Linked DNA regions of Luteolibacter sp. Y139. The protein of the gene in region 1 interacts with the protein of each later gene in a pairwise test. Links are inferred from orthologs where the notes say so. Each region holds a gene or a part of one and is shown on either strand. Other genes may lie near its edges.

What was found.
Region 2: the proteins of WKV53_RS03675 (region 1) and WKV53_RS04505 interact in binary tests that used the Escherichia coli proteins (3 or more experiments, as listed by UniProt). The link is inferred for Luteolibacter sp. Y139 from one-to-one orthologs.

Annotation. Positions count from the first base shown.
Region 1 is NZ_JBBUKT010000001.1:868,852-872,131, reverse strand. What follows is about bases 288-3,252. They hold WKV53_RS03675 (sulfate/molybdate ABC transporter ATP-binding protein), read left to right. Parts: upstream 288-1,242; coding sequence 1,243-2,262; downstream 2,263-3,252. Other genes in these bases: WKV53_RS03670 (HU family DNA-binding protein), read left to right, coding at 2,480-2,809; cysW (sulfate ABC transporter permease subunit CysW), read left to right, coding at 367-1,206; cysT (sulfate ABC transporter permease subunit CysT), read left to right, coding at 288-362. Outside these bases: more of cysT, read left to right, coding at 1-287; WKV53_RS03660 (SDR family NAD(P)-dependent oxidoreductase), read right to left, coding at 3,267-3,280. UniProt on the Escherichia coli protein: Part of the ABC transporter complex CysAWTP involved in sulfate/thiosulfate import. Responsible for energy coupling to the transport system.
Region 2 is NZ_JBBUKT010000001.1:1,078,943-1,082,052, reverse strand. The notes cover bases 244-3,038. They hold WKV53_RS04505 (glutamate-5-semialdehyde dehydrogenase), read left to right. Parts: upstream 244-907; coding sequence 908-2,170; downstream 2,171-3,038. Other genes in these bases: WKV53_RS04500 (MFS transporter), read left to right, coding at 2,629-3,038; proB (glutamate 5-kinase), read left to right, coding at 244-826. In the rest of the region: more of proB, read left to right, coding at 59-243; more of WKV53_RS04500, read left to right, coding at 3,039-3,110. UniProt on the Escherichia coli protein: Catalyzes the NADPH-dependent reduction of L-glutamate 5-phosphate into L-glutamate 5-semialdehyde and phosphate. The product spontaneously undergoes cyclization to form 1-pyrroline-5-carboxylate.

The DNA.
Region 1 (3,280 bases):
TCCGCACCGTGCAGCCGGTCATGGAGGATCTGGGACATGAGTTGGAAGAAGCCTCAGCGAGTCTTGGTGCGGGTCGCTGGACCACGTTCCGCCGGGTGATTTTCCCGATGCTGGTGCCCGCGCTGATCACCGGCTTCACGCTGGCATTCGCGCGCGCCATCGGTGAATACGGTTCGGTCATTTTCATCTCGGGCAACTTGCCGATGAAGACGGAGATCCTGCCGCTGCTCATCGTGAAACAGCTGGAGCAATTCAAGTATGAGGCTGCCGCGGTCATCGCGTCCGGCATGCTGATTGTTTCCTTCGGGCTGCTCTTCCTCATCAATCTTCTTCAACGTCGCCTGAACTGGCAGACCCGCTGAACCGATGGCCTATCGTTCCGTCACCACTGAATCTGCCCCGGTCCGCTGGCTGCTCATCGGCGTCGCCTTCGTCATCCTCTCGCTGTTCCTGCTGCTGCCGCTGGCCGCGGTGTTCATCGAGGCCTTCCGCCGTGGCGCGGATGTGCTTGTGAAAGCGCTCACCGACGATGCCGCGCTGTCCGCCATCAAGCTCACGCTGATTGCGGCCTTCATCGCCGTGCCGCTCAATACGGTTTTCGGTGTATCCGCTGCATGGCTGATTACCAAATTCCGCTTCAAGGGCCGCTCGTTCCTGCTCGCGCTGATCGATTTGCCGTTCGCGGTGTCGCCGGTCATCGCGGGTCTTGTGTTCGTGCTGATGTTCGGCGCGCGCGGTTGGTTCGGGCCGTTCCTCCAGGAGAACGACATCCAGATCATCTTCGCCCTGCCGGGCATCGTGCTCGCCACGGTGTTCGTCACCTTTCCCTTCGTCGCCCGCGAGTTGATCCCGCTGATGGAAAGCCAGGGCAGCGATCAGGAAGAAGCCGCGGTTACGCTTGGTGCGACCGGTTGGCAGATCTTCCGTCGCGTGACCGTGCCCAATATCAAGTGGGGTCTGCTCTATGGTGTGCTGCTTTGCAACGCACGCGCCATGGGTGAATTCGGCGCGGTCTCGGTTGTCTCCGGCCACATCCGCGGCAAGACCAACACGCTGCCGCTGCACGTGGAGGTGCTCTACAATGAGTATCACTTCAGCGCCGCCTTCGCCTGTGCCGCGTTGCTGGCGTTGCTCGCCCTCCTCACGCTGGGCCTGAAAACCGCCGTCGAACATTTCACCGGTCACTCCGCCAAAGGCAGGCACTGACCCTTTTTTCGCTCTTCCAGCTTTCCGCCTCTTCCCATGTCCGTCTCGATCCAGTCCATCCACAAGACTTTCGGTAGCTACACGGCGCTCGATGATGTCTCGCTCGAAATTCCTGACGGCTCGTTGACGGCCCTGTTAGGCCCTTCGGGTTCGGGCAAGACGACCTTGCTGCGCATCGTTGCGGGACTTGAATACGCCGACGCTGGCAGCGGTCGCGTGCTCTTCCACGGCGAGGACGTGACGGACGTGCCAGCGGGCAAGCGCGGCGTCGGTTTTGTCTTCCAGCACTACGCGCTCTTCAAGCACATGACCGTGGCGGACAATATCGCTTTCGGCCTCACCGTGCTGCCCGGATCGAAGCGTCCCGCGAAGAGCGAGATCGATTCGCGGGTGAAGGAACTGCTTCACCTCGTGAAGCTCGATGGTCTCGACAAGCGTCGCCCGCACGAGCTCTCCGGTGGTCAACGCCAACGCGTCGCGCTTGCCCGTGCATTGGCCATCCGGCCGAAGGTGCTATTGCTTGATGAGCCCTTCGGCGCGCTTGATGCCCAGGTGCGCAAGGATCTGCGCCGCTGGCTGCGCCAGTTCCACGATGAAATCGGACTGACGACGCTGTTTGTCACCCACGACCAGGAAGAAGCGCTGGAACTCGCCGACCAGGTCGTGGTCATGCGGAACGCCCGTATCGAACAGACCGGCGTGCCGCAGGGGATCTACGATGAACCTCGTACCTCTTTCGTCTATGAGTTTCTAGGCGAGGTGAACAAGCTCGATGACGGTCGCTATGTCCGCCCGCACGAGATCGAGCTGAAGTTCGCCGCCGAAGAGGGCGTGAGCGTGGCCGGCCGGGTCAGCCATCTTTTCGTCGCCGGTCCCTTCGCCCGGCTGAGTGTGGTGCCCGAGAGCGGCAGTCGCCGTGAGATCGAAGTCTGGGCGACCCGCGAGCAGGTCGATGAGATGGCCTTGGAGAACGGCGACATCGTCGGCCTGCGTTTCCCGGAGCCGAAGCCTTCGGCCAAGGCTCAGAAGGCAGATCCGACCACTCATTCGCCGTGAAGCTGCTCCCCGGCGAGCTAGGGGAAGTGAAACGGAAACAGGTATGAGCGCTGCTCATTTTACCGCGCCTTGATGGCAAGCGGATGGGCTTTGTTTTTTTAAAAAATGGCAGTCTTCTTTTTTCTTGTACGGAGACGGATTCGCCGCACCTCACTTAGAGTATGCTCCTGTCCTTCAAAGCCTTGACGCGACGGGCAAGATCGTTCACGCCTCGTGCATGGCTAAGAAGCAAGCTCCCATCAAAGACAAGTACTCGAAGACGCAAATCCTCGATCAGATCGCTGCTGAAACCGGTCTCACCCGCAAGCAAGTGGGTTCGGTGATCGACGGTCTCGGTGCCATCATCGGTGGCCACCTCGACAAGCGCGGCGTGGGTGAGTTCGTCCTTCCCGGCCTGCTGAAGATCTCGACGGTCAAGAAGCCTGCCGTGAAGGCTCGCAAGGGCATCAATCCTTTCACCAAGGAAGAAGTCATGTTCAAGGCCAAGCCTGCTTCCACCGCCGTCAAGGTGCGCCCGCTCAAGGCGCTCAAGGACATGGTGCTCTGAGAAGCCTGAAGGCGATGGGCCACGATCGTGGCCCGTGGCATGCATCTCTTTGAGATCAATTCATGGACGGGCTTCGTTGAAGCCCGTCCAATTTGTTGTACGGCCGGGAGGTCGGCCCCAACAGGAGTTGCTGGAAAGCGATGCTCCTGCTCGTTCGCCAGTGGATGCGAGAGGGCAGTTGATGCGGGAAAGGGAGAACCGCACGGAAAAGCGCATCGTGCTGGCATCCGCGACCTCGTCCGACTTGGGCAAGAGATACGCATGATCCTCTCAGAGAGAGGATGGTGGGTAGGGCTGGATTCGAACCAGCGTAGGCGTAAGCCAGCAGATTTACAGTCTGCCCCCTTTAGCCACTCGGGCACCTACCCATTTGTATCGGCGGGGGGCGAAGAACTATGGGGCTGCCCGGCCTTTGGCAAGGGAAAATCCGCAATGTTCTTCGGGGCACCGAAGTTCTTCACCAGAGCGTGC
Region 2 (3,110 bases), 210 kb from region 1 along the record:
TTTGCGATGGCCTCCGGGGGGATTTCCGGCCATAGCCGCGCCCCGCATTTCCGCCGACATGGAAACTCTCACTGTCATCAAGGCTGGCACCGGCGTCCTGACTCGCGCGAGCGATGGGACGCTCGATGGTGCCTCGCTGGTCCGTCTCGTCACCGCCATCGCCGGGCTCGTGGAGAGCGGGCACCGCTGTCTGCTGGTCAGTTCCGGTGCGGTCGGCGCGGGTGTTTCCGCTTTCGGGCTCGGCGGCTATCCGAGCGATTTGACCACCAAGCAGGCCTGTGCGGCCGTCGGTCAGGCGCGGCTGATGCATACCTACGGGTCGCTGTTCCAGAATTTCAATCTGGCGGTCGCCCAAGTCCTGCTCACGGCTGCGGACCTCCAGACGCCGGAGCGCCGGCAATATGTCTCGGACACGCTGCACCGCTTGCTCGCGGAGCCGAACATCGTGCCGATCATCAACGAAAACGACTCGGTGGCCGTGGAAGAACTCCGGGTGGGTGACAATGACATGCTTTCCTCGCAGGTCGCCGCGCTGCTCGGCGCGAAGACGCTGGTGCTGCTCACTTCGGTGGACGGACTGCTTTCGCCGGAGACGAATGAACTCGTCGAGGATGTGCCGGACGTGAATGCGGTGCTCGGTTTCGCAAAGGACGAGCGGGGCCGCTTTTCGATCGGTGGAATGGCCTCGAAACTGCAGGCGGTGAAGAATTCCGTCGATGCCGGGATCACCGTTCACATCGCCCACGGCCGCAAGCCGGAGCGGCTCGCTGCCATCCTCGCCGGGGAAAAGGGCGTTTCGACCCGTTTCGCAGCGAACGCCCAGTAATAAGCCTTTAGTGCCAACGACGGCACGATTCCCGCCTTTCAAATTTTGCATTCCGGGCCCACCTGCCTTTAGTCCGACCCCATGACCGACGCCGAAGTCTTCTCCGCCGTGGAAACGCTGGCCCGCAACGCGCGCGCGGCCTCGTACAAGCTTTCCCAACTCACGACGGAGCAGAAGAACGAGATTCTCAAGGCGATGGCCGCCGAATTGCGCGCGCGCACGGCCGAGATTGTCGCCGCCAACGCCCTCGATCTTGCCGCGGGCGAAGCGAAGGGGCTCGCGAAGCCGATGCTGGAGCGCCTGAAGCTGGACGCCGCGAAGGTGGAAGCGATCGCGCATGGCATCGACCAGGTCATCGCCTTGCCCGATCCCGTCGGTCAGGTGATGGAGAAATACACCCGTCCGAATGGCATGCACCTCCAGCAGGTGCGCGTGCCGATCGGCACCATCGGGATCATTTATGAGAGCCGCCCGAACGTGACGAGCGATGCGGCGGTGCTGTGCTTCAAGACCGGTAACGCCACCATCCTGCGCGGTGGTTCCGAGGCGATCCATAGCAACCGCGCCATCGCCGATGCCTTGCAAGCCGGTGGCGAGAATGCGGGCCTGCCCGCGCATGCGATCCAGCTCATTCCTTTCACCGACCGCTCCAGCGTCAGTGCGTTGTGCCAGATGGACAAGTGGCTGGATCTGATCATCCCGCGGGGTGGCAAAGGGTTGATCGAGACCGTGGTCTCGCAGGCGCGGATGCCGGTCATCAAGCACTATGACGGCATCTGCCACCTCTTCGTGGACAAGGCTGCCGACCTCGACATGGCGGTGAAGCTCACCGTCAACTCTAAGGTCCAGAAGACTGGCGTGTGCAACGCGCTGGAGACTTTGCTGGTTCATTCTGCCGTTGCGCAGAGCCACTTGCCCACGATTGCGGAGGAGCTGGTGGAAAAGGGCGTCGAACTCCGCGGCTGCGAGCGCACCCGCCAGATCATCGATGCCGTGCCCGCGACGGAAGAAGACTGGGGTACCGAGTATCTCGATCTGATCCTGTCCGTGAAGATTGTCGATTCACTGGAAGAGGCGATCGAGCACATCAATACCCATGGCTCGCATCATACCGAGACCATCGTGACGGGCGATGATGCGGCGGCGACCGCCTTCCTGTCCGGCTGCGACTCGGCCTGTGTCTTCCACAATGTCTCGACCCGACTCGCGGATGGTGAGGAGTTCGGCTTCGGTGCGGAGATTGGGATTTCCACCGACAAGCTCCACGCGCGCGGGCCGATGGGTCTGCGCGAGCTGACGAGCTATCAGTACCGGGTGCGGGGTAACGGGCAGCGGAAGCTGTAAGGGCTTGGTTGCTGGCAGGCGAGAGTGGTGGCTACGCTTCGCGGCAGTCAAAAGATGATTAATCCCTATCAGCCGCCGGAATCCGAGCCAAGCGAAGGCAATGGTACCGGACCTCCAGACGGCGAGCGTTCGAAAGCCGGCAACTCTGCCCCGGCCGTTGGTTGCGGAGTAGGGGGGTGCCTTATCCCTCTATTGTTGTTCATCGCCGCTGCAATCTCTGGGGATACGGGCGGTCCGTTAATTTGGCCGTTTGCCTCCGTGTTGTTTGGAGGGATTGGGATGGTCATTGGAATCGCCTACCGTTTCGCAAAAAGGGATGTTGAATCGCGCCGACATCGTCGTCGTTAGCAAACGGGTCATTTTCCCAAGATAGCCTGCGAATCATCCCTTGGGGAAATTGTCCCGCAATCGAGCTGGGGCGTTCTTGCACAGTGGCATCGGCCCGCTAGCGTCGCGCCGTGTCCGCGCCCACGTCTTCCCGCACCTCCTTCGCGGTCATACATGGCTTGTGGACGGTGTTCTTTTTCTTGGGGATGTCGCCGGGCTACTACACGCCGGCGCTGTCGAATATCCTTAAGTCGCGGGGGCTGGGCAGCGAGTGGGTGGCGTATGCGTTCATGGCGGCGCCGCTGGCCGCGCTGATCTCGCCGCTGATCGTGGGGTCGGTGGCGGACAACCGCTATCCGGCGCAGAAGGTCTTTGCGGTGATCGGCATGGTCAGCGGGGTGTTGCTTGCTGCGGCTTTCGCGGCGCTGGAGAGGTTCAATTCACCTTGCCTTTTCCTCGGCCTGTTCGCGTCCGCATCGATCGTGGCGGCGCCGATGTGGAGTATGCTGGCAAGCATCTCGATGGTGCACTTGCGCTCCGGTGAACGGGAATTCCCGGTGGTGCGGCTGGGCGGCACGCTGGGGTGGATGGCGGCGGGGGTGCTGACCAGTTT